Regions from separate parts of the Paenibacillus beijingensis genome, predicted to be linked through region 3. Evidence: riboswitches for the same ligand, from Rfam matches in the RefSeq annotation. Region 3 holds a riboswitch; each other region holds the start of a gene.

Region 1 (7,960 bases), 2.5 Mb from region 3:
TTCTATCTTTATCGCAAGTAATGGGGAAATCGAGTACCTGCAAGCCATCGTAAGATATTTCCGTTTGGATGGTTGGGTGGTAGAAACCTTTAGCATCCAACAAATACATAGTCAAAATAAGGCAGATTTAGTTTGCCATATTCTACAAAAATATAATATCAAAAATGCTGCAGTTATTGGCGACAGGTTGTCTGATATAAATGCAGCAAAGAACAATGGTTTGATGGCAATTGGCTGTCGCTTTAATTTTGCACAAGAAAACGAGCTTATGATTCGCCCGAGTGTTAACTCTCAGCAGCTATCCGATCGATCTCGTCGGAGGGATAAACGTGTGCTCCACTTTTGTTAGATTTTGCAATTGCAGCCATCGCTAATGCTACTTTTTTGGCTTCGATCGCTCTATAAGGACGTAACTTTCCAACCATAAATAGATTTAGTACACGTGCGGCCTTTATCATCAACTTTTCTCCCAAACGGAATTGCTGCCGCTCCCCTAACAACAGCGAAGGACGAAAAATATGAAGGGCAGGAAGCCGCAGCTTTTTAATGGATTCTTCCACTTCGCCTTTGACACGGTTATAAAATATAGCAGAGTCAGGATTGGAGCCTAATGCCGTGACAATAAGATATTGTTCCGAATGAAATTGCTCAGCCAATTTACCCGCTTCAACAGGGTATACATAGTCCACTTTTCGGAATGCCTCTTTTGTCTTTGCTTGCTTCATCGTGGTACCTAAACAGCAAAATACGTCCGATCCATGAAATAAATGCGAATGCTGATCTAAACGATCAAAATCCGCGATGTGCTCTTCGCACTTCGGATCATGGAGACCTGAAGAACGGCGTACCAATAAATGAATCTTTTCATAGTTATTTTGTTGAAATAGTACTTTTGCCAATTCTTTCCCGATCAGACCGGTAGCTCCTATCAAGACGGCGGACTTTTTGCGCATTTCTATTATTGAGCCCCTTTCTTATGAATGCGTTAAAATCGATGCTTAAAAATAAATATCATACAAAGTATTTCGAAGTCATACGTAATCGAATCCGATACAAGTGAAGGGAGACGCGGTTGCCTGCGTCTCCCTTGCAAGTTCAATTTCCTTTACATGTGATGAACCGGCCACATCAGCTTGGCAGGTTCAACTTTCGGCACTAGCCCTTCCTCTGCAGCCCTGTTAAGCAGCGCGCTGATCGCCGCATAACCGCTGTCCCCGAGATTGGCCGTAAACTCGTTTACATACAGATTGATATGAGCTTGCGCCACTTCGGGCGATAGCTCCTGTGCATGGTTCATAATATACGCCTGTGACGCTTCGGGATGCTTCCAAGCGTATTCGACGGACGCGGTAGTCCACTTGGCGATGCTCGCCAGATCAAGCGTGCGGCGTGCAATGATCGCTCCGAGCGGAATCGGCAGCCCGGTATCCGATTCCCACCAGCTGCCTAAATCCGTCAGCATATGAAGTCCATAAGCAGGATATGTGAATCGCGCCTCGTGAATGACAAGTCCGGCATCGATCGATCCGTCGCGGACAGCGGGCATGATTTGATGAAACGGCATGACTACAATGTCTCCGACGCCTCCGGGAACGTTGCGTGCCGCCCACAGTCGGAACAGTAAATAGGCGGTCGAACGCTCGCTAGGTACGGCTACCCTTTTTCCTGAAAGAGCTGACGGGTCCATGTTGCTAGTAGCGTTCCCCGATGTAAGCACGAGGGGGCCGCAGCCTCTGCCAAGCGCGCCTCCGCAAGGCAGCAGCGCATAATCGTCCAATACCCACGGCAAGGCGGCGTACGATATTTTGAGCACGTCAAAATCGTTGTGACTGACGGCCATATGGTTCGTCTTGTCAATATCGGCATACGTAACGTTAAGCTCCGGCGCACCGGGGAGCAGCCCGTTGACCCAGGCGTGAAATACAAACGTGTCGTTCGGGCAAGGAGAAAAAGCGATGTTCATTACAGCACCTCCGTTAGTACGGCGCTGGCGGCCTCAAGTGCTTCCAGCGCTTCTTTAATCCGCCATGCGGAGCGGTCGCGCGGCCCGATTGCATTTGAAATCGTCCGGATCTCCAACACCGGCAATCCGAACAACAAAGCAGCCGAAGCGACGCCGAATCCTTCCATCGCTTCCGCTGCCGCTCCGGGAACTAAAGCGGCCAATCGTTCCGCCGTCTCGCTTGTACCGGTCACCGTCGACAAGGTGAGGACCGGCCCGGTATGAACGGACATGCCGGCTGCTTCCAGTGCTCCAGCCAGGCGGGATAGCCGCAAATGATCGGTTTCAATTTGGGAGAAACCGAATCCGAGCTTGTCCACACTTGTGAAGCCTTCCGGCGTCTCCGCGCCAAGATCGGCCGCAACGATCGCGTCTGCGACAACGATCGACCCGATTTCCGCAATACCGGGAAATCCGCCGGCGATGCCCGCGCTTATGACGAGATCATACCGGGAGCCGGCGAGTGCCGCAGCCGTTCGGGCTGCAGCCGCAGCCGGTCCGACTCCGGCAATCCGAACGTCAAACCGATCGCTGCCGCGAAGGCCGCGCAATACGGCGTTTTGTTCCGCCTCGACGGCGGTCATGATAAGCATGCGCGGCTTATCCGGCGACGCGGGCGAAGAATTGGCTGCTATGTTCGCTTCTTCATTGAAGGTTTCATTCCTGATCATCATCTGCTACCGCCGTTTCATTTATTTTCCCTATTAATGTTATCCAGTATATCACTCATTATGGCTTCTGCTCCAGTACACGATAGGATCGGCCGCGATGAAACGAAATTTCAGACATGAATCTCCGATTTCTCTCATATCCTTCATAAGCAAGGTTGATAGAACGAGCAGGAGGGATTGATAGAATGAAGGACAAACCTTACCGGCCGTCGCCCAAAATAAGTGTGTCTAAGCTGTTTTGGTTTCATTTCGTATTTGCGTTCAGCTCGACGATTATCGTTTTGCATTTGCTGCATGCGCAGCTTTCGCCGCTCGGGACTTCGAATCCGCCTGCCCAATCGTTAACGGACGAAACGAATTTGTCCCCGGCAGGTTTAAAAGAACCCGTTGTGTATCCCCCCGTGAAAAAGGACAAGCCCCCCGGTTCAGCAGCTTTTACCTCGAAAAGTGTTACGGAGGGCAAGAGGCCGAATGCCAGGTCCGTTCAAAACAAAGCCGCTTCATCATCTATCCACACGGCTAAACACCTGTTTCTTCGTGTGAAAGCATCTGCTTCAGTGATCCGCTTTGAACCGAGACGCTCTTCACCGGAGCTGCTGCATACGGAAGCCGGCGATTGGTTCCCTGTTGTAACGCAGCAGAAAGGATGGATCAAAGTCAGACTGAATGCGAAGCAGTTTGGATGGATCGCAGCGGGAAGCGCCGAAACCGTCCAACTTGAGGAGAAAAGCCAGTCTTTATCCGTACCTGCAGGAGCCACCCTCTATTCAGGTCCCGATCTAACTTTTAGCTGTACGAAAGCGCTTGAGGCTTCCTTGTATGTGCCGGAACAAGTGAGCGGACAATGGATCAAGCTGTATAATCGCGACGGCCGCAGTTTATGGGTGCAAGCCGAAGATGTCCATTGGAGGTACGGAAAACCATCGCAGCAAGTTGGATCAAGGGAGAGGGCTGGCGGCGAAATTAGACTTGTGAGCACCGCTGCCGTGAAACCGTTGACCGGCAAAACGATCGTCGTTGATGCCGGTCACGGCGGCAAAGACTCGGGTGCAAAAGGCAAAAAAATTGAAGTCTACGAGAGCAAGGTGAATTTGGCAGCGGCGGTGGCGTTAAAGAACAAACTGAAAGCAGCCGGCGCAAATGTAATCATGACGCGAACCTCCAATGACGAATCGATTTCGCTGGCCAAAAGAGTCGATATTTCCAACCGGAATAGGGCGGACCTGTTCGTCAGCATTCACCAAAATATGTTCGCAAATGACCCTGATATATCTGGAACGAGAACCTTTTACAGCGATCCAGCGGATAAAAGACTGGCAGAAACGATTGAGCACTCCATACTGAAATCTCTTCAGAGTGAAGAGAAAGCGAATGTGAAAAAGGATCCGCTCTATGTGCTGCGTAATAACCTCCGACCGGCCGTTTTAATCGAGGGCTGCTTTCTTTCCAACCCTGCGGAGCTTACCGCCAGCTTAACAACCGCTTATCATGACAAGCTGGCCAGCGGTATTTATGAAGGCATTAAGGCGTATTATCAAAAGCAGACAAGGAATACGTTATAAAGAGGGCAGTTTTCTGACCTGATTTTGGATATTTTTCTTGTTATAAACCGAAATCATCAAAACCAAGCAGCCATTAAATGCGGAAACAAGCCAAAAATCGGAGTAATCAGGAGAAAAATTAAGAATGGCGATGAAATAGAGGTCCTTATCTCTTGTCAGTCATAAAAATAAATGATTACGCCCATCTTAGGCCTGACATATCCCTTTACAAAGTATGGCGGTCGGCGTAATATTCAACATGAATCGAATGCGATTCGCCGCTGAATTTCCATTAGGAAAGCGGGGGAACCAACGATGAAAGGCTTCTGACATGTTGCCGTTTCATCCGGGGTGAATCCTGAAGGAACAACGTATCGGTCGTTGGTTCTTCGGGTAGGGCGACTCTCACCGTCCGAATCCGGCAGCTAACCTCGCAAGCGTAGAGAATGCCGTTATGCTGTTCGGGCAAGGCGTTCTGCAGGAGAGAGGATGATGCAGCTTGTGATGATGACGGCCGCTGGGAAATCCTCTGCGGTCTTTTTTTGTGCTCTCATTTGGCTATGCAAATCCAATAAATCTGTCTTTATCGCTGAATCCTTTTTGCAACGCAGGAGCGGGGGAACCGAGCGGATTTTCCGTGTGAGCGGAATCCATGGGGTGAATCCTTAGGGCTGCATTGACCTTGACGAAAGTAGGTTTATGCAGCTCCAAGGAAGGGCGACTCTGACGCCCGAATCCGGCAGCTAACCTCGTAAGCGTATTTTAGAGAGGCAACTATTGATCGTGAACGTTCGACACGGTTTGTTTTCACTGTGCCTGGAAGCCGCGAGAAGAGTTCCTCTTCCGTCGCGGCTTCTTTTTTGCGGCTTGTTTTCAGACCAGAATTGGAAGGGGTAACAGTGTGAACCAACAGGATTATATATTGGTGTCGGCTCCTAATGCTGCAGGGGAAGAATTCCTCAAACAATTGAGCCGAAGAGGAATTCCGACGGCCGTGATGGTAAATAACCAGACCGAGTATGAGCGGATATGCAGTCTAGGCGCAGACCGTGTTATTAGGGTGAATACGGCCGACAAAGATTCGTGGAAGGAGTTCGCTCCGATTGCGGTCGCAAAAATATATTTATTCGAAAAAAGCTTGAACTTGTGCTGCCGCTATGCTCAGATGTGCCGGAGCTGGACGAAAAAACCGATCTATGTCATTACCGGCAGTCACGATCCCCGCCTTCATTATAAGAAAGCGGGCGTGAACAAAGTAATTCATACGATCAAAAACGATATTTCAACGCTCATTGCCGATCATTTTCCGCCCAAACCGTAAACGGAACCCGTTAACGTCTTGTAATCCCTCGGTCAATTAAGGTCGTTATCCAACATAGACGGCATCGTGCCGATGTAAATCGACTCGGGACGGAAAATCCGGTTGATTGCCGCTTGTTCGAGCAAGTGGGCCGTCCAGCCGACCGTTCTGCCTGCTGTAAATGTAGGCGTGAACAGATCCGGACTTAGATTGATTGCACGCATAATCGCCGCCGCATAAAACTCTACATTCGTGAATAACCGGCGGCCTGGCTTATATTCTTCGAGCAAGCGAATGGCCGTATCTTCCACATAGATTGCCAGATCGAAGGATGGATCGTCGCCGGTCAGCTCCATCGTGACGGCCCGCAGCGCCTGCGCGCGCGGATCCTTCGTTTTGTATATGCGGTGTCCGAAGCCCATCAGGCGGCCGCCGTTATCGAGCACATTCCTCATCCACGGCTCCGCATTGCTCTTGCTGCCGATCGACTCCAGCATGGCAATGACTTCATAGGGGGCGCCTCCATGCAAAGGGCCTTTCATCGCTCCGATCGCTCCGCTCACAGCCGCACACATATCCGATTGAGTGGACACGATGACACGGGAAGCAAACGTCGAAGCGTTCATGCCATGTTCCATCCCCAAAATAAGATACGCTTCAAGCGCCTTCGCATGTGAACGCTCCGGCTTCCGGCCGTTGAGCATATAAAGATAATTCGCCGCATGATCAAGATTCGCATCAGGCTGCAGCGCCGGCAAACCGGCTATACGCCGCGCCCGGTAAGCGATCATCGTCGGCAGCATCGCCGTTAACCGTTCCGCTTGCGCAAGCGAAGGCGGCCATGCGCTGCCTTCGGCTTCTGCAAGCGCCGCTACCGCCGTTTGCAGCGCGCTCATTACCGGAATTGAAGCCGGAAGAAGCTCCAGAATCCGGCAAATATAGTCCGGCAAGTTTCGATAGTGTGACATCCGTTTTTTTAACGCCGTCAGTTCGTCTTCTTGCGGAAAGCGGCCATGCCAAAGCAAAAATGCCGTTTCTTCAAAACTCTTCGAAACCGCAAGCTCCTGCGCCGGATAACCGCGATACACCAGATGCCCCAATTCGCCGTCCACCAATCCAATTTCCGTATAAGCCGCTATTACGCCTTCCAAACCCGTTACGCTTGCCATATATATTCACTCCTCAATCGAGATCGGTCTCACAAGAGCCTAGATATGAGTATAGTTCGAAACAATGATATTGTTAATTTATTGTTTTTATTCAAGGCTATAAATATTTATTATCACCTTGAATGTTGCGATTCCACGCGATTATGATATAGTAGCAAAAGGTATTTTAATTGCGAAGAAACTGGTGACCGGTATGTATCATTTATCGCAACTAAAAATTGAAACTGTTAAACCGTGACCTTAACCGTCACGGTTTTTTTGTTTCCTTTGACCAATTTTTCTGTAGGAGGCAATCTTTCATGGGGGCATCAAACAAACAATCGGCATTGGCGATCTGGATCAGCCTGATCAGCAATATTGTGCTGACTGTGCTGAAACTGAGCGTAGGTCTGCTTCTCGGAAGCCAGGTGCTGATTGCGGACGGGGTACATAACGCAGGAGATATTTTTGCAACGGCAACCGCACTTATATCGATGAATATATCCAAACGACCGGCGGATGAAGACCATCCATACGGCCATGGCAAGGCGGAAGTGATCGGGGCTGCAATAGTCGCAATCGTATTGGTACTGGCCGGCGTTTATATGGGATATCATTCGGTCATGGCTTTGATGGAAGAACCGCATCACGCAACGCTTCCCGTCCTGATTGCGGCCGCGGTTTCCCTGATTTGGAAGCAGGTGCTGTATGTGTATACGATGCGTATCGGCAAACGGACGGGGAGCAGCGGCCTGATCGCAACGGCATACGATCATCTTGCCGACGTATATGCGTCGCTGGCGGCAGTCATCGGGATCGGACTTGCGATGATCGGCGACCGCTACGATATCCATCTATTAAAGTACGGCGATCCGATTGCCGGCATTCTAGTTGCTTACTTTGTCATCAAACTGGCGGTTCATATGGGCCGCAATTCGATCGACGTACTGATGGAGAAAAATATCGATGATGAACAAATGAACGAGATTGTGAATCTCGTCCTTTCCGTTCCGCAAGTCAAGCGGATCGACCGGATCCGCGCGCGCGAACACGGCTTTTATATTATGGTGGATGTAAGGGTGGGCATCCCGGCGGTGCTGAGCATCCAGCAGGGCCACGATATTTCCCGTCAGATCAAACAGAAGGTTATGGATCGAATCGGAAACGTGGAAGAAGTGCTGGTGCATTTAAATCCATGGTATCCGGATGAAGCAACCTGACTTAAGTTGCAATCGCAGCCTGCTTCATCCGGAGCCGCTGCCGGCTTCGGACGGATGGATTTGTTCCACGCCCGTTCA
Region 2 (12,037 bases), 2.9 Mb from region 3:
GAGATCGTTCTCACTGTCGTCGTTTTGCCGGCGCCGTTGTTGCCGATGAGCGCCACCGTTTCACCCGCATCCACATGGAACGAGACTCCGCGCAAGGCGCAAATATTGCCGTAATACGCGCTTAAATTGTTAATTTCCAGCATGGACATAATCTTCCGCGTCCTCCTCTCCCAAATAAGCCTCGATCACTTTCGTGTTGTTCTGGATTTGGAGCGGCGTCCCTTCGGCGATTTGCTTGCCGAAGTTAATGACATAGATGCGTTCGCACACTTCCATAATGACGCTCATATCGTGCTCGATCAGAAGTACGGTATGGCCGGCGCTGCGGATTTTTCGAATATGCTCCACCAGCTGTTCGGATTCGGTTCCGTTCATTCCGGCTCCCGGCTCGTCAAGAATAAGAAGCGTCGGATCCGTTGCCAGCGCCCGGATGATTTCCAAATACCGCTGCTCCCCGTAAGCGAGGCTGCTCGCCTGGTGCTTTCCTTTAGACTCCAAACCGACCATCGCGAGCAGCTCATACGCCTTCTGTTCGATCCTCTCCATCTCTTCCCGGTATGTCCGGGTCATCAAAATGGAGTTCAGCATGTTCACCTTCGATTTCGGGTATAAGGCGATTTTGACGTTGTCCTCGACGCTCAGCGAACCGAACAGCTTAATATTTTGAAACGTTCGCGCCATTCCCATTTGCGCAATTTCATGGACCGCCTTGCGGGTTATATCGACGCCTCCAAAATGGACACTGCCCTCGCTCGCTTTATGCACGCCGGTCAGCAAATTGAACATCGTTGTTTTGCCGGCTCCGTTCGGCCCGATCAGTCCGAGAATTTCGCCTTCCCGGACTTGTAAGTTCAAGCTTTCCACCGCAACGAGACCGCCGAACCGCTTCGTTAAATTTTCGGTTTGCAGAAGCATTTAACCGCCTCCCTCGCTGGATACGACCGTCAAATCCTGATTGGTCTGTTTCTCCGCAGCTTTTCGCTTCTTTCTTGCCGCCCACTTGATGGAAAGCGTTTCGCTGATGATCCCCTGCGGGCGCAGCAGCACCATCATGAACAGCAGCACGCCATAGATGATCATGCGGTACTCATCCATAAACCGCAGCACGTCCGGAGCGACAGCGAGCAGCAGCGCAGCGACGATGACGCCGGGCATGCTGCCGAGTCCGCCGAATACGACCATCGACAGCAGCGTGATCGATTCCATAAACGAGAAATTGCTAGGGCTGATATAGGCGGCGTGGAAGGAAAAAAACGCTCCGAGCAAACCGGCAATTGCGCTGCCCACGACAAAAGCTTTCACTTTATACGACTGGGCATTGACGCCGAGCGTCTGTGCCGCTTCCTCATTCTCCCTGACGGCTCTTAGCACCATGCCGAACGGCGAGTAGCTTAGCCGCCACATGATATATAGCGCCGGCAGCAGTAACCCGAGCATCAAGTAATATTGGCTGAAATTGCTCATGAATTGAAATCCGAACAAAGACGGAACGGGAATGCCGGCGATGCCCATCGGCCCCCTCGTCACGGATATCCAGTTTAAAAAGATCATGCGGATAATTTCGCCGAAAGCGAGCGTCGTAACGGCGAGGTAGATGCCTTTTAGCCGGATTGTAGGCAGAGCCAGGAGAAATCCCGCCCCCGCCGCCATTAATGCCCCGGCGATCAAGGTGACGAAGAACGGGATGTGAAAGTGGATCGATAACAGCGCCGACGTGTAAGCGCCGATGCCGTAAAAGGCCGCCTGGCCCAGATTGAGCTGACCCGCGATTCCGAACACCACATTCAAGCTGCACGCAAGCCCGACATAAATGCCGGCAATGATCAGCACTTTTGTCACATATGGACTTGCGATTGCAGGTATGAGCAGTGCGATCACAATAGCTGCCATAGAGGCCGACATCGGCGAAATGTAGCGCTTCTGCATTTAAGACCGCCCCCTCTTCCCGCCCAATCCGTTAGGACGGAGAATCAACAGCAGCAGGAGCAGCAGGAATGCGATCGCGTCCTGAAAACCGGAGTTGATGTAAGCGCCCGACAGCGACTCCGACATCCCGAGAATAATGCCGCCGATGACCGCCCCCGGAATGCTCGTCAGCCCTCCCAATGCCATGGCGACAAACGCTTTTATACCGGGCATATAACCCATATGAGGATCGACGGCATTGTAATAAAGGGCTACCAGAACACCGGCTGCCGCGCCCAAAGCCGATCCGATCGCAAACGTATAGTTCACCGTTCGTTCCACGTTGACGCCCATTAAATAGGCTGCATCCCGGTTTTGGGAAATGGCGCGGATACCGGCCCCCACTCTCGTTTTGTAAAGCAATTGCTGCAGGCCGATCATCAATAGGATCGACACCGCGATGATCACAATTTGGGTTCCCGAAAATTCGACGCCGCCGGTTCCCCAGCTGCTCGTCAAAAATTTGTTCTGCGTGCTGAGCGAATGCGTTTCGGGCCCCCAAATAAGCGTGGCGACTTCTTTTAATAAGATCGATAAACCTAATGTGGCCAGCAGCGTCGTTTCGTGCTTCGTATTGCGCAGCGGTTTGAATGCGATCTTTTCCATCGCCATGCCCATCAGCGCCCCTGCGATCACTCCCCCGCAAAAGGATGGGACGATGCCCCATCCTGCAAATTGCGACAACGTGTATGTGACGAAAGCGCCGCTCATGTACACTTCGCCGTGCGCAAAATTGACCAGACCAAGCACTCCGAAAATGAGCGTAAACCCGATCGCCGTCAAGGAGTACGTCATCCCGACACTTAGACCGTTAATGATTTGTTGAAATAGCAACCCGATCTACTCCTTTTTGTACAGAGTAAACTGCCCGTCCTTCACGTCCAGTTTCGCAAGATCTTTTTCGACATTGCGGATGTCGTTAAAGCTTGTTTTACCCGTAATTCCAGGAAAATCTTTCATCGCTGCCAGCGCGTCGCGGATGCCTTTGCGGCTTGTTTCACCCTTTTCGATAATGGAAAGAAGCATATTGGCGGAATCGTATGTCAGTGCGGCGAACATGTCAGGATCTTTGCTGTAGGTTTTCTTGTAAGCTTCAACGAACTTCTGAACCTCCGGACGAGGGTCGGCCGGGAAGAAATAGCTGGAGAGATGCGTCCCTTCGACGTCTTTCCCGCCTAACTGGATATACTGGTCGGAGTAAAGAATGGAGGTGCCGATAAAACCGGCTTTGATGCCCAATTTTTTGGACTGCTGGGCGATAAGAGCCGACTCGGTGTAAGGAGCGCCAAGGTAGATAACATCCGGGCCGCTTTCGCGAATCTTGATCAAAATATTGTTAAAATCCTTTGTGTCGGGGTTGAAATTAAGCGAGTTTGACACTTCGCCGCCGGCTTCTTTAAATTTGGCCTCGAAGTTCTCTTTGGCGGCAATGCCCCAGTCATTCTGGATATAAATGACCGCTGATTTTTTGTAACCGAGCTCTTTCGCATAATCGGCTACAAATGCGCCTTCGATCTTTTGGGTCGGAACGTTGCGGAAAATATAATCTCCGGTACTTGTGAAGTCGGGATGGGAGGAAGTTGGGGATAGCTGTACCAGTCCTGAGCGCTGGTAAATCGGAGATGCGGCCATCGATGTCGTACTGGAAAAGTCGCCGACGACTGCCACGATGTTGTCGTTATCGACCAATTTCTGAGCGATATTGGCGCTTTCCTTCGGATCGTTTTTCGAATCCATTTCAACGAGATTGACTTTTACGGCCCCGCCTTTGGCGTTAAATTCGTCGATCGCCATCTTCATCGCATTCCGGAAGCTTTCGCCGTATTGGGCGCTGTTGCCGGTTAAAGGAGCGGACAAGCCGAGCGAAACCTCTTTCGTCTCTTTACTTTCCGCTGCTGCGGATGAGCCGGATGTTTCCTTGCCGCCGGATGTTTCTTGTGCACCCGATGTTTCCTTGCCGCCGCATGCCGTCATTGTCAATACGAGCAGAGAACATATTGCGAAAAAACCGATTCGAGACCCACGTTTCATAGAAATGCCTCCCTATTAATTTAATTACAGTTAATTTTCTTTCTGTAAGTAAACAAGAAGCTAAAAAAATTTTTCTCTAACGCACTTTGCCTCAACAAAGACTGGCCTTGCCCGATTGAAATCGTCCCCTTCCTTTCGTTCGGAATTGTTTTCTTTTAGTAACTCTTTTTTCTTACAGTAAACAAAGAGCCAAACAAAAATGAAATTTTTCAATTTCATAACCTCATTATAAGACATCGCCGACATGTCGGCAATAAGTAATGTCATGATATTTTACATCATTGTTGAGATTCAATCAAAAAATTAACTTTCATTTGAATTATTCGCTCAAATAAACTTGTAAAATAACAAAATTGCGTCATGTTGTTGTTAGATTTAATGGTGATACGCGCGAAAAGTTAACGCATAAAAAGAAAAAAGGGCAGCATCGGTATGCTTGCTTCCCTTCTTCCCGCAGTTCTTCCTGCACTTCTTCCTGCACATGTCGGCAATCTTACATTAACGGTTAATAAAGACGGTTTTAATTCCGGAGCGGTATACGACCTGCAGATCAAGTCCGCGCGAGAGCGCCGCCAGCGGCAAATACGTTTTTGTGTCGGCTGCGCTTTGCTGTAAAAATGCAGGCGTGGTAAGCGGCACCGCTTTCCCGTCAACCTTCATCGACTTGCTGCCGATGGTGAACGCGACCTCTCGTCCTCCGAGCTTTACGCTGGCCGTTCTCGTCTTGTTGCTCCACTTCAGGTCGGCGCCTGCCGCAATTGCAATATCGCGCATTGGAACGTACGTTGTGTTGTTTTTTACGATCGGCTTGCTGGCGGGACCTAGTTCTTTGCCTGAAACGACGACGGAAATCGGCACATTGGCGGGACGCGGCGACGGCTGAATATAATCTCCCCATATGGCGGACGCAAATTCGCGGCCCATCACGCTGTATCCGGTTTGAGTTGGATGGATGTCCCGTTTGCCGATATTCGAAATATTCGTATATTCGCTCTCATGCCCGGCAAATGCATCCCCGACGGAGGCAACCTTGACGTTGTATCCTTCCGAAGACAACACTTCCGCTATGCCTGACAACCGTTCCTTTATTTGTACTCGGCCCTGATTCAAATAATCGTAATTGCTTCCGCCGCTTGCGTTCGTGCCGGCCAAGTACTTCGTAATCGGCAAATATTGATCCGCCACAACAATTTGCGCTTTGGCGTTCAGCTGCAGGATGGAACGAAGCGCAGCTTCCACATCGCTTGCATATTCGTCTAGTACCGCCGACAACCATTGGTCGGTTACATCTTTATCTTCGTTATCTTTCAATTTGTTGAACAAAGGGGTGAAATTGTTTCCGCCGATCGTGACGACAACCAGACTGGCCTGCATCAAATCGGAACGAAGCCCGGCGGTTGCCGCAAAAATCCGTTCTGCACGCGGATCAATCGATGCGATTCCGCTTTGGATCTCGTCCGCAGCAGGATTCGAACTGCCGCTTTGGGCGCTATTGAGCCAGTTCTGAAGACCCTCCGTGCTCAGTCCGAGGACTCCGTAGTTTGCAAATTCGGTCCGAAGTCCGTGAAATAAAGCCTGCTCATAGACGCGGTCTGCATAGCCGTAAGGTACCGGATTTTTCACGTTTTCCATCCCCGGCTCATAACCTGCCGTCAGCGAGTCACCGATGGCGACAATCCGGTACATTCCGCTTTGCTGCGTCCCGGCCGTGGAAACCTCCGCACTGTTCGCGCTTGCCGCAGCAGCCATTTTGGGACCCGCCTCAAACCTTATTCCCGCTGCCGGATTGCTTCCGGATCCGACAAATGAGCCTGCCAAAGCTGCAGACAGCGCGATAACGGCTGTTTTGGCAGGAATATTCCAAATCTTCAGCTTGCTGTGCAATACGTCCACTTCCTTTTAACGTGATAGGGAGACACATTGAAAAAAACGTGCGGGTTTAAGTAAATGAGGGGGTATAACCAACTAAAAAATGGAAGGCCACATCCTGTATTATTTTAACATCACTCCTAAATGATATCAATGAAAAAGGGTTATCCCCCGTCGTAAGACAAGTGGGATAACCCTTTTCATGATCGGAATGACGTCCGTTTAACTACGCTCGATCCGCCTTTATCCATATGGACTCGATTTCTTCCAGCGATTTCCCTTTCGTCTCCGGAACGACGCGCCACATAAACAAAAAGGTGAACAGTCCCATCGCGCCGAAAATCCAAAAGGTTGGTGCGGATCCGATTGTGTTAAGCAACGGCGGAAAAGCTTGCGTCACGACATAATTTGCCGCCCACAGTGCCATGTTGGCGATCGCGGTCGCAATGCCGCGAATGCGGTTCGGAAAGATTTCGGAAAGCAGCACCCATACCGCTGTACCGAGTGAGATCGCAAAAGACGCTACATACAGCAATATAAAGATCATCACCAAAGGTCCGGCTGTATGGCCCGTATGGAACGCAATACCGATGACAGCAAGCGAAATCGTCATCATAGATGAGCCGACAAGAACAAGCGCTTTGCGTCCTACTTTGTCAATCAGCCATATCGACACCAGCGTAAACACCAAATTGATTAAACCGACGAGAATCGTTTGCAGGAGCGAAGCGTCCGTTCCGGCGCCCGCCGCCTTGAAAATTTCCGGTGCATAATACATGACGGCATTGATGCCTGTAATCTGCTGCGTAAGCGCCACTACAATTCCTACAATTAGAATGGCGCGCAACCCCCGGTCGGACAGCATTTCCCGCATCGTTGCCTGCTTTTCATTAAACGATGCTTTAATGTCCAATACTTCTTTTCTGGCCAGTTCTTCCCCGTGAATCCGCAGCAAGATGGGAAGCGAATCGGCGGGTCTGCCCTGCTTGATCAGCCATCTTGGACTTTCAGGGACAAAGAACAACAGAATGATAAACAAGATGCTGGGTACCGCTCCAACTCCGAACATCCAGCGCCATGCAGTGGAAATGTCCCAAGCATCATCCCCTAAACCTGCAATGAACAGATTGAGGAAATAAACCAATAAAATTCCCGATACGATCGCGACTTGATTAAGCGCTACCAAACGGCCGCGATATTTTGCGGGTGCGATCTCGGCATTATATAGCGGCGCCAACGTGGCGGTAATCCCGATTCCTAATCCGCTAACGAGCCTCGCAATGACGTAAGCCGAAAAAGAGGGCGACAATGCGGCGCCCACGGAACCGATCAAATACAGAACCGCTCCCGCATACAGCACCTTTTTCCGCCCGAATTTGTCGCTGATCCCTCCCGCGCCGGCAGCGCCGAATATACAGCCGACAATCAAGCACGAAACCGCCCAGCCGACTTCCACCTGATTCAAACCGAATCTGATTTTCATGAAGCCGATCGCGCCGGACACGGCAGCAGTATCGAATCCGAACAGCAAGCCGCCAAGCGCGGCTACGATGGCAACGAGCGTAACAAACCGCATATTGATTTGCTGCCCGGTGCTGTCCGATCGGCTCTCGACAGCTTCTTTCTCTACAGCGATGTTCTCCATTTCCACTCTCCAATTTCTTTTCTTTTTCTATATATGGTCCTTTTGTATTAAACCATCTGAGCTGGCGACGGTCAAGTTAACGAATAGGATCAAACCCGGTTGAAAAATAACAAACGTAATGAAATGAAAGCTCCATTCGTTCAAAATAAAAACCCGCTGCATCCGTCAGCGGGTTGTTGTGAACGCGGATTCCATCGAATCCGATCCGTTGCTCGCACTCGTTCTAAATCCGCGGTTACTTTAATTGTTCATATGCTGCAACGATTTCGGAGTGGACGGCATGATTTTTTGCAATCCCCATCCGTTGGGCGATAAAGTGAGAAATGCCCTTCTTCTCAATAATCGACTGCATTTCGACGGCTTCAGGGTCTTTCTCATTGTTGAACAGAAGTGCAGCCGCGATAGCCGACGTTAAATGCGGAGCCTTCAATCCGCGCTCATGCGCCTGTATTAGCGGGCGAACGAGACGGTCGTTGTGTGAGAGCTTGCGCAACGGTGAACGTCCGACCCTGAACACTTTGTCGGTAATGGCCGGATTTTTGAATCGTTCCAACGTTTTATCGATATATTTCCGGTGTTCCGCCGGATTTAAATGATATTTATGAATTAATAATTGGCCGGTTTCCTCTAATACCTGCCGAACTTTTGTTTCAAGAGCGGGATCTTTCAACGCTTGTTGAATGGTCTGGAACCCTTCCAGAAACCCGAAATATGCCGCACAGCAGTGGCCGGTATTAACCGTAAACAGCTTCCGTTCCACAAATGGCTCGAGCGAGTCCGCGTATTTGGCTCCTTCAATTTCTTGAAAGCCGTTCTGGAAACCGGAACGGTCGATCACCCATTCGTAGAAAGGTTCTACTTTAATGGCCAATGGATCTTCATGCTTTTGGGCGGGAACGATACGGTCAATCGTTGAATCGGGGAAAGAAATCAAGCGGTCTGCCTCGGCGCGGGCTTCGGCAGAAAGATGTTGATACACCCATTTTTTGAGCAGCGAGCTTCCGCCAACGGCATTTTCGCATGCAATAACGTGCAATGGGCGTGTATTATGCCTCAGACGTTTTTCGATCCCCTGGGCGATTACTTTGGCGATAGACGGCAAAGCGGATACGCCGACGGCCGTCGTAAGCAGCTCGGCTTCCGTAATATGCTCGTTGACGTCTTTGCGATTATTGATTTGAACGGCTGTGACGTTCTTAACAATTTCCGTATCTTCGTTCTCATTCGCATACGTAACGGTATATTGCTTTTTTTGCTGCAGAAGCTCGATTTGAGTTTCATTTCGAGCGACAAAACAGACCTCGTAGCCTGAATTGGATAACATCATTCCGATAAAGCCGCGACCGATGTTGCCGGCTCCAAAATGAACGGCTTTCCTTTTTTTGCTGGGCATCGTTTTCTTGCTCTCATGACGAAAAGGACGAATTTTCCACTCGTTGCTCGATTCCTTTTTATTATAACTGACACTCAATTTGCTTCTCCCCTTTCCGAATTCCTGCTTACCACCTCTTGAAGTTGTAATATTAGCAATTTTCAGATCATTTAAGCTGCGATAATTGAACTAACGCAACGCACACAGTATTCTGCGCGCGTTGCGGCACTGCATAACGACGTTCGAGCCGCATGCTTATCATTGCTCTATTAACAAGCTGCTTTCAAATAAGCCGCTTTAGGCTTATTTGGTTTGGGCAACTGCACCTGCAAACACGGTGCTGAACGCAAGATCGCGCAGCGACTCCACTCGATGCAGACTGTTACCAAATTCAAGAGTTTTGGTGATGGAGTTCGGAGTAAGAACGCATGGGATTCCGGCAGCCTCAGCCGCTTTTGCGCCGTTAGGTGAATCTTCAATCGCAATAGCTTCATCAGCCTTTACACCCAGTCCCTTCAGGGTCTGAAGATACAATTCGGGGTCAGGTTTTACATTTTGCACATCGTCAGCGGTACGGATACAATCGAAGTAATCATAAATGCCTAACTGCTTCAAATATTTCTCGACCCATTCCAGAGGCGAACTGGAAGCGAGGCCGATCTTCAATCCGGATTGTTTGGCGCTTTGCAAATACTCCAGTACGCCGGGGCGCATCTCCTCAACCTCCATGAGCTGGGAGTGGTGCAGCTGTACCGCTTTGCGGAATTCGTCCCGGTCAATCGGCAAATTCAAATCGGTCATCAAATACTCATAAGGGTTAAACTTGTGAAGACTCGTTCCAATGCATCCCGAGTACATCTCCAGGGAAAGGTCTACCTCGTGTTTCTTGTAGGCCTCCCGGAATGCTACGTACCAGGCAGTCTCCGTGTCGATAATCGTTCCGTCAAAATCAAAAATAATCGCTTTAGTCATGGTCTCTACTCCCTCCGATTTGCTTGTTCTCTCTTTGTAGACAAACGATCGGATCAAGCGGGGACATGCCAGCTGTTGAGCAGGGGAAAAATAAAAAGACCCCTAACTCAAAGGGTCTCAACTCTAAAAAATTAATTTAGAAAGAAATGACCCATCTTGTGCTGACGAGGTTAGCTGACGGACTCGGGTAAGATGGTACCCTACATTCATTAAAAGCAATGAAATGATTCGCCCCAAAAGGTGGTTCCCCCGCTCTCCGACGTTGTCGGAAACTAAGCATATTCATATAATAATGGGAATTGTCTAAAAAGTCAAGTTTACTGTAAAGTTTACTGTAAAGCTGTTGTCCACCATCCTGACATAAATCTCCCATACTACTGCGATTTTTATCCTGAAAAAGTCTCGCGCCTCCGCAAAAACAAGATACCGCTGAACGAGAACACCGCGAGCGGAAACAACATACTTTTTAATAGGCTTATGCTTACGAAGTGGTTTTGCCTCCGGCAAAACCTAGGCTTATGCTTACGAAGTGGTTTTGCCTCCGGCAAAACCTTTAGGAGGACTCCAGTGAAAATGGCGATGATACGGCTTGAGGATATCGGTCCGGGGGGATACTACGAATCCGCCGAAAACCAGACGAAACTGACTGTCGTTGCCGATTATTTACAATCGGAAGGCATTCCGTTTCAAGTGGCCGTCATTTCCCGTTATATCGATCCGACCCGCGGGATCGACCGTGCCTTGACGGATCGTACCGACTCAATAGCCGTACGCTTTGTCCAAACGCTGCATGCATTGGTTAAGCGAGGGGCATCGCTTGGCATGCATGGATATACGCATCAATTCGGCAAAGCGGTCAGTGCCGACGGTTATGAATTTCATTATGCGGATTGCAGCGCCGATTGTCCGCCGGATGACTCGCAAGAAGCGCTCAGCCGTCCCAAGTCACTGCGCCATTCCTATGCTTACGGCCGGTTTACTGCAGCCTTGCGGATGTTTCAGTCCACAGGGCTGCGGCCCGATTGGTTCGAAACGCCCCATTACGCGGCATCGGCGATCCAGCGATCCGTCTTGGAAGCTTGCAGCGGAATCATGTACGAAACGAACCCTTCGGCTCCGCATAGCCGGACGGTTACCGTCCGCGCTTCGCATTCTCCTTTGTCGGGAGGCTCCTTGTATGTGCCGACGCCCCTCTTCTATGTTGGCGGAGCGGCCATTGAAGATGACGTGCAACGGATTGCCGAAGCGATCCGATCGTACGGCGATCATGAGCTTGCTTCTTTTTTCTATCATCCGTTTCTTGAATTTCCTTATATCCGATTGCAGGAAGGCGCTTCACCGGTTTACGAACAGCATTCGCCGCTCAAAAGGCTGATCCGCGCTTTCAAAGGCGCAGGGCGCAAATTTCTCTCGATTCCGGATGTGCTCACATTCATTCCGGATTTCAGGGAAACCGGGTTATTCGGAGGCAAAGATTACCGCATCATGCCGGTAAAGAGCGGCAATGGACGAGGAAACAAACTTCTGGTCCGCCAATATTCGACCGGCATTTGGTCCATCGCGGAAGTTAATCAGGGTAGCAGAAATAAGATGGAGAACGGTATCCGCAATATTCGTACCGTGCTGACGGGTTGGCCTTCTTTTGCCGCAGGAGAGGAGCTGATCGGCGATTTCAACGGGGATGGGCGGGACGATATCGCCATCTGGCATTCGGAATCCGGCGTTTGCCCCGTTGCTCTCCATAGTGGAACAACGCTGCTTCCGGACGGCAATTGGTTGGCTGCGGGAGAACGTTTCAAAGGGTGGCGTGCTTTAGCAGGAGATTGGAACGGGGACGGATTGACCGATTTGGCACTGTGGGACCCGAGATCGGGCCACCTCGCGACAGCTTATAATGAAACCGGAAAGTTTCAATTCCCTGTGCGAGTATCCGAGGAACCTTTAATCGGCAAAAACCGCTCCCCTTACATCGGCGATGTCAACGGCGACGGACTGGACGATCTGGTTTTGTGGGACCGGTCTTCCGGTTCGTGGGAGGTTTGGCTAAATGACGGCGTTGAATTTCAATGGGCGGGAGTCTGGCTGGCCGGTCATGCGATTGAGAACTCCTCCTGCGCACTTCTGGCCGATGTTAACGGAGACGGACGGGCCGATCTGCTGCTGGTGAATCGAAAGACCGGCTA
Region 3 (12,037 bases):
CACCCCGAGCGTAGGGGCGTACGTGCCGGCCTGCGAGAAAATAAGCGCCCCGGCGCGGTGCCGCTCTTCGGTTGCGGCGATATCTTCAAGCAGCACATCCCGCACAAATTCCTGGTCGTTGCCGTCAATAATCATCCGCATGCCGTTGCGAAGAAACGAATCTTCGATATCCTCAACCTTCGCTTCCAATGCCAGCAGTCCTTCGCGGCGTGTAATGCTCGCCCATTCCATGAACAGTTCGATCAGATTTTGGCGCGAGATCAGCTGCGGCTGGGTAAAGATCAGCTTGACCAGTTTGGGGAATTTGGCAAGTTCCGATAAAGGGAAGCCGACACACAGCGCGGCTGCGGTACCGACAATAATAATGACGAAAGCGGCAGGATTCATAAAGCTGCTTAAAGGAGCTCCTTTCAAAATCATGCCTCCGACTACGGCTGTCAAACCGAGTACAACACCGATCACAGTGGATTTTTCCATCATACACCCCGTCCAAAATTGTTGGTAATAAATCGCGGCCGTTAGTGGCACAGGGAGCCTTCGCTTGTGCTCCATTTCTCTTTTTATATCGACAAGAGAGAGCCATCCGTTTAGAGAAATTTGGGTGAAAATTAGTCGGGGCGGCATTAAAAGCAGCTGAAGTCGTGTAAAATAGAAGTATAAGCTGGCGGAACAAGAAAGGGTGGGACAATCGATATGGGAGTTAAGCATGCGCGTGAATATGCTGAGATTTTGCAAGATTTGACTGAAGCGGTCAGCGCCATCGACGGAAGCTACTCTTTCTTTGAGATGAGCGAAGAGGAGTGGAGAGCGCTGGAGGAAAGCGACCGCCGTCAAGTGATGGAGGCGCTGGCTGACGACGTGTTTTACGGACTGGGGCAGGATCCGGTCATTAAAGTGGGGGAAGGGGCCGTTGCCTATAACTCCAAGTTTCATGTGATCGAAGTTTCGGTCGACGGGAAAGAAGTGCGCATCGTCCGATTGATTTAAGCGGCGTTCACTAAGGTGAGCTCAAACCCGATACGTTTGAATGAAAATAAAAAGGCTTTCCGCATACGGGAAGCCTTTGTTATGACGGATTGGGACGTGTATCGTTCCTGTAAGCTTCAAAGCGGCGTATCCGGCTCGAACACCATGCAGTGGAATTGTGCGGGTCCGCTCGGGGTACGTTTGGAATACGTATCGGTTAGACGGAAGCCGGCCTTTTCATAAGCGCGGACCGCTCTCCGGTTCCAGCTGAGCACTTCCAGGTCAATCTCGGCATCGGGTGCTCTGCGCGCCGCTTCTTGTACGATGATGGAAACGAAATACGGGCCAAAGCCGCGGCCGCACAGGTCCGGGCGCATGCCGAGACCAAGACGAATGACCCCCTCCATTGGAAAAAACTGCGCAAACCCCTTTAATTCTCCCCGGTCATCGGTGACGGACGCATACTGCCGGCTCCGCAGTTCGGGATCTCCGAATTCGATTTCGAGCCTGCATATCGTTTTCCAAGAATCCCAGCCGTACAAATCGTAGGGCGGTTCATAGCGCCATCCGCATATTTCTTCGCCGTGGCGCTCCGTCATCGGGACGACTTTCCAGTCATTTTGCGGGCGGGCAGTGAATTGCGGCATCAGATCTCCTCCGTTGTGTTCGCGAAATGGTCACGATGGGGCCCCCGTAATTATACCACTTCAACCTTCGGCATGATATGATGGTTGAAGGCAAGGCGCTCTGGGAAACTTTGTTACGCGCTTGAACCAAAAGAATCCTTTTAGCCGGTGAAGGAGTTACGATGCGCAAATTGATAAGGCTCGGTTGTCTGTCGTATTTCGTGATCGGACTCGCCCATATCGTGGCGGGCGCGGTGTTGGAACCCTTAATCAGTATGTATGAAATCGATTATAAAGCGGGCGGCCAGTGGATCATGAACCAGTTCTTCGGCTTTCTGATCGGCGTGCTGCTGGCGCCCTGGATTACCGGATGGCTCGGCCGCCGCGGCGGTATGGTGCTTGCCATGGGCTGCCTGACGGCGACGGAAGCGGTATACAGCATGCTACTTCCATGGCACTTTATTCTGATCTTCGCCCCGCTGGCCGGGTTCGGCTTCGGGCTCACGGAAGCGGTCGTGGGCGCGCTTGTCTTGGACGTCTTCGCGAACAAGAGAGCCACTTATATTGGCTGGCTGGAAACGTTCTTTGGCCTCGGCGCGCTTACGATGCCGGTTATTGCCGCCTGGCTGATCGGGCAGGGCATTTGGCAAATGTCGTTCCCGGTTTTGACAGCGCTGTCCGGAATCACCCTGCTGCTCTGGCTGACGCTTTCGTTCGGCAGGGCCGACGAGCAGATCGGATACCATTTCTACCGGAGCCGGGAGCCGGCAGAGAGAGCCGGCGCTGTGCCCGCAGGACCGTCCTCCTCGGCCGGCCGCATGCGGGAGAAGCCCCGTTACCGGGCTGCGGACTTCGTATTGCTGCTGCTCGGCATGACCTTTTTTCTTGTATATATCGGATTGGAAATCAGCTTCTCCAATTATTTACCCTCCATTTTGAAGCTTGAGGCAGATTTTGGAGAATCGCAGGCATCGTCCGTGCTTGGCTTATACTGGTGCGCGATGGTAATCGGGCGTCTGCTGATCGGACGGATGACCCGGCTCAGCGGGTACAAGCGGTATCTGCTTCTTACAACCGGCGGATCGCTTTTCCTGTTTGCGCTGCTCGTATTGCCGCTGTCAGCCGGGTGGCTGCTGGCGGTCATCGTCGCGATCGGTCTGTTGATGGCAGGCGTGTTTGCGGTGGCGCTTATTTACGTCAACGAACGATTACCCGGCATGACCGGCCGCACGACCAGCCTTCTGGTCGCCAGCGGCGGCCTGGGCGGTGCCGTTTTTCCCAAAATAACCGGCTGGCTGCTCGATGGTTACGACGGTGCTTCGGCGCTTCGTTTTTTTGCGCTGCTGTCCGGCTTGGTGCTCGTGCTGCTCCTTCTGCTGCTGGGACTGGAAGGATGGCACCGGACAAGGGGACATCACGGCGCCTGAAGGAAGAGCTCACCTTCATGCAGCTGAAATGAGCGGAAGAGACAAGCTTTTCGATCAAAATTGAAAACAAAATTTCGGAGAACTGTTCGTATGATGAAACGTGCTGGAAAGCTTTCGGGATCGATCGAGTTCCTTTATATCGTCGGCATCATCGCCATTTCTTTTTCGTCGATTTTTGTGCGCTGGTCGGATGCGGAAGTATCCGTTATTGCCATGTACCGTCTTTATTTGACGAATTTGATTTTGCTTCCGCTCGCATGGAAGTACCGCAAGGAGCTGTTCCGCCTCAAGGGCAGGGATTGGATGTGGCTCGCTCTGTCCGGCGTGGCGCTCGGCTTTCATTTTTTGTTCTGGATGGGGTCGCTCCGGCTGACGACGGTCGCCAGCTCGACGGTTATTTTGACGCTGGAGCCGATTCTCGTCATGATTGGTTCATATATGCTGTACCGCACCCGTACGAACCGGGTTATGATCGCCGGTATGATGCTGGCGGCCATCGGCTCGGCCGCGATCGGCGCGGGAGATTTCGGCATGTCGGATGCGGCGCTGCTCGGCGATGCGTTGTCCCTGCTGGGGACGGTGGCAGTGGCTGTTCATATGCTGATCGGCAAACAATTGCGGGAGCGGCTGGAGGCGTTTGTCTACAATTTCTGGGTGTTTGGCATGGCGGCAACGACGCTCGGCATTTATAATGTTGCTGAGGGGATACCGCTCGGGGAGCGGCTTTCGGCGATCCAGCTGTACGCGGGCCTGCTCATATTGCTTGGCGTCTGGCTGTTTATCCGGTTCGGCAAAGAGCCGCCGCGCATTCCGCTGGCCGCTGCGGACAAAAAGGGCTGAACACACACGCAGGGCTCAACTGCACGGATACTTTCCGTTTTGCGGCGTTTGGAGCGGCGGCTGACGACGAAACGGACATGCGTAACCGATACGGGCATCCGTGCCCGATTGGTGGAAAAGCCGTAGTCGAGCTCCTCACCAAGCAGGTCATCAAGCAGGTCAACATGCAAACTACACGCGTAATGGCGGGGGCTGAACTGCCTGGCGGTGAACGGCTGTAATCTCGATAAAAGGATGGTGGACCGCATGAATGAAACGGTATCGCTAAAATGGCTTCTGGCCCGGTTATATGAACCGGACCTCGTTATTGTAGACTGCAGGTCCGCGCTCGGCAAGCCCGGTGCGGGACGGGAGGCGTTCGAGGAAGCGCACATTCCCGGCGCCGTCCATCTGGACCTGGAGCAGGACTTGTCGGGGCCGCTTGCGGAGCATGGAGGGCGCCATCCGCTTCCCGAGCCCGCGCGTCTTGCGGAGGTGTTCGGCAAGGCCGGCATCAGCGCGGACAAGCGCGTCGTCGCTTATGACGATCAGGGCGGCATGATGGCCGCGCGTCTGTGGTGGCTGCTCCGCTATACGGGGCATGAGGCCGTCTATGTGACGGATCAAGGCTTCACCGCTTGGCGCGAAGCCGGGTATCCGGTGACGAAGGACGAGCCGGTGCGCATTCCGGCGCGGTATATCCCTGCGCTCAAGCCGGAAATGCTGGCAAGCGTGGAAGATGTGCGTCAGGCGAGCGAAAGTGGTGACATCGTGCTGATCGATTCGCGGGAGCCGCGGCGCTACCTCGGTGAAGAGGAGCCGATCGACGCCAAGGCGGGTCATATTCCGGGAGCGGTCAACAAGTTCTGGAAGCATGTACTGGACGAGAACGGCCGCTGGCGCAGCGGCGAAGAAGCGCGGGAGTTGTTTCAAGATATTCCCGCCGATAAGGAAATTATCGTGTATTGCGGCTCCGGCGTCAGCGCCTGCCCGAATGTGCTCGCGCTGCGCGCAGCAGGGTACGGGAATGTGAAGCTGTATGCCGGAAGCTGGAGCGATTGGATTAGTTATGGGGACAAACCAATTGCCACTGGTGACGAGTAAGGACGGGAAGATGGATAGCAGTACTTTCGAAATGAATACATCGCCGTGTAGCCCAATGGCTCCGGCGATGTATTTTTTATGCCCCGAAGTCAACACGGAGTCAACGCACGGTTACTGAAAATACTTACAGAACGGGTCAAACCGAATGCTCACTCGTATCGCTCGTTATGCCCTATACAGACAATAAAGGCCCGAAACGCTCCACCATAGCGGTGAAACAAACCCCGACCCCGATAAACAAGTCAACAACTTTACGTAACAAGAACGTTATTCAATGCAGAATCAACGAGCGTGTTGTTCCTGTCGGCGGTGAATTCTTCTAGCCGTGCAGCGTATCGTCAGACCTTAGCAGCGCCAAGAAATTCGTGTTCGTAAATCGCATTAATCCTTTCCAAAACGTCCCGGGATTGATCATTAAATTTTAATTCCGCAGTCTGACCTTTTAGCAAAAACACGCCGGTCTCATTACGGTGTTCCCCGAGAGCACCTTCATACAGCTGGCTGGCTCCATGGGTAGGTGGAGAGAAAAACAGCTTCATAAGCAATGTAACCACTATGGGTAGTCCGGATTTTTTTCCTTTTCTTAGCGTATTATTGCCACCCGGGTCAACGCTGCGGATCTTAATGCCTTCCTTGGCAAGCTGCGGTGCGATAGCCTGAGTCCACAGCGAAAGCGCCAGCTTTGAAGTGGCATACGGACCAAGCAGTTTGCGGAAGGTTTTGGGGCGTTCCAGGATTTCGATATTAAACTCTTTCACATAGTTTAGTGCTGAAGATGAGGTATTGACTACCGTTTTTAAGCCGCCGTTTTTTAAGAGTTCCTTCAATTCCATCAGAATGATATACGGAACAACCGTCAATAGCTCATAATGCTTCTCGCGCCCTTGTTTCGAATAGCTTAGTTCTGAAAAAGACCCACCGGCGTTGTTGAACAAAATATCGATCCGCTGCTCTTTGTCTTTGATCTCTTCCAATGTCCTTCTCAAGCTGGCATAATCGGTGAGATCCGCTGTTTTATAAATACGAAGCCATCCGTTCATGACGGCTTTTTGGATTCTCATATCATCCGCCGGAAAATCGGAACGGTTCAATGCAACCACCTGCCAGTCCTCCGACAGCAACTTCCGGGTTAATTCCAACCCAATCCCGGCGCTTGCGCCCGTAACCAGTGCGATATTGTCGCGTTGGTTCGTATTCATTGTACGTCTCCTCCTAATGTCGGGATATTTTCCCTTGATAGCGTACATTCTATAAGTTGGAGTCGACTCCAAGTCAAGGAGCGAAATCAAAGTTTTTGTCCCAAGGATAAGAGACTTGACTTGGAGCCAACTTCAAGATGTATAATGCACGAAAAAGCAATCTCTGGGAGGGAGCAGGATGAAGGCAGAGCAAACTTTTACGATAAAGCAAACCGCCGATAAAACCGGAATTTCCGAGGATACGATCCGTTATTACGAAAAGATCGCGCTGCTTCCCCGAGCGGACCGGAAGGACAACGGGCATCGTGTCTACCGTCAAGAGGACATCAATACGATCCGGCTGATATCATGCCTGAAAAAAACGGGGATGCCGCTGGAGGAAATGCGGCCGTTTTTGGCGGTCTCCGCCGACGCCGATCCCGCGGAATATCCCGAGTTGGTGGAGCAATTAAGGAGCCACCGGGAAAATATCGTCAGCCAAATCGCCTCGCTGCAACAGGTTGTCGATTTTATCGACATGAAGCTGGAGGAGGGGAGATACCGCCGGGACTGCTCAGATGAAAGCCAGGACGGCGTTTCAGAAAAAATAATGGGAGAACCGAAATCAAAGCCCGTCTCACCCGTTGAGATGAGTTATTTTTCCGTATCTGCCAAATCGGGCAAGTCGGCTTCCGTTAGATAAGCATATCAAGGCTGCCGTTGCTCTGTATTTTTATGTGCTTCGTGCGTATTTGAAGCAGTTTCAAGAGTTCATTGATTTTCACTCACAAAAAGAAAGGTGCAGTCTACTCATTATTCTTGAGTAGCTGTACCTTTCCTAAATCAAAGGGACTTTTTCAGTGGCCTGGCATCGCTATGACTTTATATTATACTGAAAATTTCTCAATGCTTTCTTGAAGCTTCAGGGCCAGATTGTTCACTCCCCCCGGAACAAAGTGCCGGTCGGTACTGATCCCGCGTTGATACAATGGACCTGACGTAACAACGATGACCAACGTACCGATCGGCATTCCCATTGTCTCGATGTACTTCTTGAAGGCATTTCCACAGGGAATCCGACAGCTGGAGCGATTGGATTTCCTGGCCTGAAAATCCAATAGCAAAAGGGGACGAGTAAGTAGCCACGAGGGCGCGTCAGACGTGGGTTTTGAGCTTGTTTCGGGTTGCTGGTGTATAGGCTTTTTCAGTCCTTTTTTGTTTTACGGTACCTATTTTATGTTTATCGGATTTCCAAGGAGATTCTCACGTCTTATAAAGAGAAGTCTCCAGCTATAGTACTCAAATAAGTCTATTGAAGAGTATAAACAAGGAAATCTTAGCTTTAATAAGTTGATTTTTCTGATTTGCAAGCTACTTTTGAAGATGTTAAGCGATGCCCGAAATAGAGCTGAAAAATAAACGATATTACACCTGACTGGTTGAAGCAACCCTTAGTTACAAACAACCGCCAATAGGCTGCACACTACAACTCTCAGTCCACCTTTTCGTGCTTTGCGTTTCTTACCTTTTGTTGGAGTGCATACACTGTTACGCTAGGCTCACACGTTTACGGATTTCGCGCTCCCTAAGTCCTCCCAAACGTAGCCAAGGAAGGGCATTTAAACAGAGCTCTGGAGTATACTGGGAGTCATTCCCGCCACGCCACTTCGAAACTTACCTTTAGCATTGGAATAGTCTTAACATAGCAGTCCGTGTGGGATAAGAAGCTGGAACGATGGATTACCTACCCCGACAACTCGATTGCGAAGGATGAGGAAAAAAACTAAACTAATGGTACGAGAATTGAGTGAAGAACCGGACACGTACCACCCACTCTGAAGCATGTCCCAAACAGGCCCATAAGCAGCACTCCTAAGGCTCCGAACATGAAAGCCCACAGAGGATGTCGGTCTGCATTCGGCCCAGTATCCTAGCATTGCCGCGAGTACAAGCATGCCCCATCCCGCAATGAAATTGACGACCGGTGAAGGCCCAAATGGGATGGGAACGGGGATGAGCAGGCCGTGAATGCGAACTCGCATCGACGAAAAGCGCTGGGCAATTATTTAAAATCACGCCGTACCAAGCTTGCCCCTGGAAAAGTCGGACTGCCATCAGGCCACACTCGGCGGCGAACACCGGGGCTTAGGCGCGAGGAATTGGCCGATATGGCGGGAGTGAGCTTGTCATGGTACACGTGGCTTGAGCAAGGATGCGACATTCACGTGTCCAAAGAGGTACTTGCCAGCGTCGGCCGGGCGTTGAAGTTGAATGGAGGCAAATATCGTCAGGTCATGAATCTGGCTCAGTTTCCGGTAAGCTCCGACCGTTAGAGCAAGAAAAGGTCATTACGCCGGCGCTGAAAAAAATGATAGGCGATCTCCCTTACCCGGCAATGGCAGAAAGCCATCATGCGGATGTGCTTGCGTGGAACGATGCGTCGTGCCGCTATTTTTTCGATTTTTCCAAAGCGGCTGCGAGAGATCGGAACCTGATCTGGCTGTGGTCTACGGACAAATCGCTTATGTCCCGAATCGCCAACTGGGAAGAGAAATCGGGGTATGCAGTTTCCTTATTCCGAAGTTTTAGCGACCGATGTGCCGGTGATCCTTGTTTTCCCCGGTTTATCGCCGATTTAACACAGATCAGCCCATTTTTCCAAAAATTGTGGTCGCTCCTTGAGCTCAGACAAAAATCGGACAGCAATTTTGGTGATTAACAAACCGGGTTCCGATCATGAAATGTTTGATGTGACATCCTTTGCGAACATCATGGCAATGAAAAACTGCATTTCTTTGTGTTTACGCCTCGCTCCGCCCCGAGCCGTTCATATCCGCCATTTCCAGAATGACCGGGCAGTGGTCGCTGCCGAATATATGGGAGTCGATTTTTGCATCGACCAGGAAAGGCGCAAGTCTCGAGGATGCGAGAAAATAATCGATTCGCCAGCCTACGTTGCGTTCTCTCACTTTCGGCATATTCGACCACCAGCTGTAGGCGTCGGTCCGGTCCGGGTAAAAATAGCGGAACGTATCGATAAATCCGGCATCCAGCAGCCGCGTCATTTTGTCCCGCTCTTCGGGCGTGAATCCGGAGTTGCCGTGATTGGACTTCGCATTCTTGATATCAATCTCCTGATGGGCCACATTCAAATCGCCGCAAATAATAACCGGCTTGTCGGCGTCCAATTGCCCGACGTAGGCGCGAAAACGCTCTTCCCATTCGAGTCTGTACGCAAGCCTGGACAGATCGCGTTTCGCGTTCGGAGTATAAACGTTCACGAGATAAAAGGAATCGAATTCCATCGTAATGATGCGCCCTTCCGGTTCGTGATCCTCTTCGATGCCGTAACGCACCGAAAGCGGTTTGATTTTCGTAAAAACGGCGGTTCCCGAATACCCCTTCTTCAGCGCGTAATTCCAATACGAGGCATATTCCTCCCCGTGCTCCATACCTATTTGCCCTTCCTGCAGCTTGATCTCCTGAACGCAAAAAATGTCCGCATCCGTTTCGTTAAAGTAATCGTAAAAGCCTTTTTTGACGCATGCCCTTAAACCATTGACGTTCCACGACACCAATTTCATCCTCGTCTGTCTCCTTGCAATTCGTATTTAGTTGATGGAATCCGCGTTTGCCCGACTAAAGTCCAGTTCGTTTTCCTCCTCCGGATGGTCATCTTATTCTGGAAAGTAGTTTATACTTTTGTACAGAGAGACCGATGAACACGCTCAAGCGTTCATGACGCGCAAAGAAAGGGTTCACGAAGTTGTGGCGAAAAAGGCCGGCCAAAAAAGCATTCAAGCCGCAAGCGCTTGTCCCAAAGGACAAACTCATGCGGCTTGAATGCTCACGAACCGTTGCAGCTAGCGGTAAGTTAATCGACGTCCGGTCCTCCGTCCACTTCGTCGGAAGGATCGTCCGCATATTTTTCGTACGTATCCGTACTCATAATGCGGCGCGCCGTTACATAACGTTTCGTGTAATACGAATCGCTGATCGAGCTGATCGTAACGCCTTTGCTGGAGGAAGCATGGGCCATTTTGCCGTCGCCGACATAGATGCCGACATGGGAAATGCCCCTGCCGCTCGTATTAAAAAATACGAGATCGCCTGCAATCAGATCGTCCTTCGCGACTTTCTTCCCCATCCGGGCTTGCGCGATCGAGGAGTGCGGAAGGGAAACTTTGAATTGATTAAATACGTAAGATGTGAAGCCCGAGCAGTCAAATCCTCTAGTGCTGGTACCAGCCATTTTGTAGGGTGTGCCGATTACATCGCTGATGACGCCGTCCATCTTGGAGTCTGCAAACACGCTGCCGACCTGGAAGGTGAGCAGAAGGGCAAATCCGATCAATAGCGCTGATACTTTCTTCAAAGCGTAAAGCTCCTTCCAAAAGCCTACGAGGTTAGCTGTGGGGTTCGGTTGAAGGCACCCTATGACTTCTCAGGCGTCATGCTGCAGCTGGCGTGGTCGTCCTTGTGGTTGTAAGGACCCGGGCCGCGGTACCAGAGATGGCTGGCAAGCGGTGCGAGGACGATTACTTCTTGCTTGGCGGGACGTCGAAATCAATTCACCCAAAGTGGTTCCCCCGTTTCCATGTACACGGGAATTCGGCAGTTTGTTTTATGTACTCGCTACCTATTCTTTTTTTTTCAATAATCTCCTTCCTTCGACGTTAAATTCTAATAATTCTAATGATTCGCATGGGTGAGGTAAGCGCTATCAGCATGATGAATACTCACTTCCAGCCGTTTTTACCGGTTTTTGAGCATCGTTAAAGATGTTGAAGATTGTCAGATTACGGACGCTGCAACGCTGAATACTTGTAGGTCTTTGCTCACGAAAAAAAGCGCCACCAGCGGCGCTTCCATCAGACGGTATAGAGGACATTTTCCATCATGGTCAGCAGTCTTACGCGCATTCTCTCCAGCATCCGGAGCGTTCCTCGCAGCGGCCCGGCTGGGCCTGCGCCTTTGCCGCATTTAACCCGAAACGTCCCGTCGTAAACAGATCGAACTGGACACGCTAGCGATATTCAGGCGAAAAGGACGGCTCCCGCGAGGCTGCGTTTGGTACGATGCTTTGCAAGGCGACGTCATGCGACGCCACACCGCGCGATGGGAGCTCGCGCGGGCGCTGTCCGGCGCCCAGCTCTGTATAATGCGGGGCGAGCGGGACTGCGGGCGGGCGGGCCGGATAAACAAAATAAAGCGCCCGCTTGGGGCGCTTTATTTAACGTCCGCCTCTTTCTCAGGCGGTAAACAGCATATTTTCCATCATGGTGAGCAGCCGTGTGCGCATCCGTTCCAGAACGCGCATCGTTTCGTCCAGGCAAGCGAGCGATGCCTGACCTGCGGCGGATCCGATGCGCAGCTCCGCATGTTCGCGGTTGAGGGCGGCAAGCTCTTCTTCCGTTTTGGCGTTAGGCTTGTAGTTCTTCATCCGGAACAGCATGTCTCCTGTTGCCTTGTACAATTCTTCACAGTACAGTTGGGTTTTCTTCAACATGGTTATCCACTCCTAGTGAATATTTCTTTTCTATAGGGATAGCGGTCCGGGCAACGTTTGACGAATGAGGTTACTCTATTATACACGAAAAACGTTTGAAATGTCAGAAAATTTGTAAATTTACCAAAATTAGATTTTACATGTCAGCGGGAACCGGGCTGGTTCGACTGCCAGCAGTCAAATTGCGAAGCGACGCTCCATATGCCAAGCAATGTGCGGCCAAAATGATACAATTGCTGGATCATGATGGCCAGCAGGCCCGCCCATAGCAGCGAGGCGCCGCTGACGGCCAGTCCGGACGCCGCCGCGATCAGCCAAAGCACAAGCGACAGCGCGGCAAGAGGGAGGAGGAGGCGAGGCGCGCGCAGCAGCGAGTCCGTGAGGCTCTGGCCGGAAGCGGCCCCGAAC

The links. A riboswitch is a leader RNA that binds a small molecule or an ion and turns the genes downstream of it on or off. The one in region 3 is predicted to bind cyclic di-AMP.
Region 1: it holds a riboswitch for cyclic di-AMP, as region 3 does, so the genes downstream of both, VN24_RS21965 (hypothetical protein) here and VN24_RS10820 (C40 family peptidase) in region 3, are expected to answer to the same signal.
Region 2: it holds a riboswitch for cyclic di-AMP, as region 3 does, so the genes downstream of both, VN24_RS23800 (HAD family hydrolase) here and VN24_RS10820 (C40 family peptidase) in region 3, are expected to answer to the same signal.

Annotation. Positions count from the first base shown of each region.
Region 1 covers NZ_CP011058.1:4,848,976-4,856,935, forward strand. The annotation lists partial or broken gene VN24_RS21940 (HAD family hydrolase) at 1-349, shown strand, start outside; gene VN24_RS21945 (NAD-dependent epimerase/dehydratase family protein) at 285-953, opposite strand; gene VN24_RS21950 (1,4-dihydroxy-6-naphtoate synthase) at 1,106-1,963, opposite strand; gene VN24_RS21955 (futalosine hydrolase) at 1,963-2,595, opposite strand; gene VN24_RS26555 (N-acetylmuramoyl-L-alanine amidase) at 2,859-4,235, shown strand; cyclic di-AMP (ydaO/yuaA leader) riboswitch at 4,484-4,668, shown strand; cyclic di-AMP (ydaO/yuaA leader) riboswitch at 4,792-4,987, shown strand; gene VN24_RS21965 (hypothetical protein) at 5,116-5,535, shown strand; gene VN24_RS21970 (citrate synthase/methylcitrate synthase) at 5,568-6,683, opposite strand; gene VN24_RS21975 (cation diffusion facilitator family transporter) at 6,983-7,882, shown strand.
Region 2 covers NZ_CP011058.1:5,264,595-5,276,631, forward strand. The annotation lists gene VN24_RS23755 (ABC transporter ATP-binding protein) at 1-149, opposite strand, end outside; gene VN24_RS23760 (ABC transporter ATP-binding protein) at 130-915, opposite strand; gene VN24_RS23765 (branched-chain amino acid ABC transporter permease) at 916-1,926, opposite strand; gene VN24_RS23770 (branched-chain amino acid ABC transporter permease) at 1,927-2,799, opposite strand; gene VN24_RS23775 (ABC transporter substrate-binding protein) at 2,806-3,996, opposite strand; gene VN24_RS23785 (SGNH/GDSL hydrolase family protein) at 4,495-5,880, opposite strand; gene VN24_RS23790 (sugar porter family MFS transporter) at 6,092-7,510, opposite strand; gene VN24_RS23795 (mannitol-1-phosphate 5-dehydrogenase) at 7,746-8,903, opposite strand; gene VN24_RS23800 (HAD family hydrolase) at 9,186-9,854, opposite strand; cyclic di-AMP (ydaO/yuaA leader) riboswitch at 9,999-10,143, opposite strand; gene VN24_RS23810 (DUF2334 domain-containing protein) at 10,428-12,037, shown strand, end outside.
Region 3 covers NZ_CP011058.1:2,390,407-2,402,443, forward strand. The annotation lists gene motA (flagellar motor stator protein MotA) at 1-477, opposite strand, end outside; gene VN24_RS10775 (hypothetical protein) at 694-987, shown strand; gene VN24_RS10780 (GNAT family N-acetyltransferase) at 1,104-1,613, opposite strand; gene VN24_RS10785 (MFS transporter) at 1,775-3,019, shown strand; gene VN24_RS10790 (DMT family transporter) at 3,113-3,859, shown strand; gene VN24_RS10795 (sulfurtransferase) at 4,106-4,942, shown strand; gene VN24_RS10800 (SDR family NAD(P)-dependent oxidoreductase) at 5,281-6,141, opposite strand; gene VN24_RS10805 (MerR family transcriptional regulator) at 6,320-6,823, shown strand; gene VN24_RS26880 (helix-turn-helix domain-containing protein) at 8,145-8,453, shown strand; gene VN24_RS28705 (MmyB family transcriptional regulator) at 8,480-8,839, shown strand; gene VN24_RS10815 (exodeoxyribonuclease III) at 8,922-9,704, opposite strand; gene VN24_RS10820 (C40 family peptidase) at 9,995-10,495, opposite strand; cyclic di-AMP (ydaO/yuaA leader) riboswitch at 10,501-10,747, opposite strand; gene VN24_RS10825 (hypothetical protein) at 11,372-11,629, opposite strand; gene VN24_RS10830 (hypothetical protein) at 11,773-12,037, opposite strand, start outside.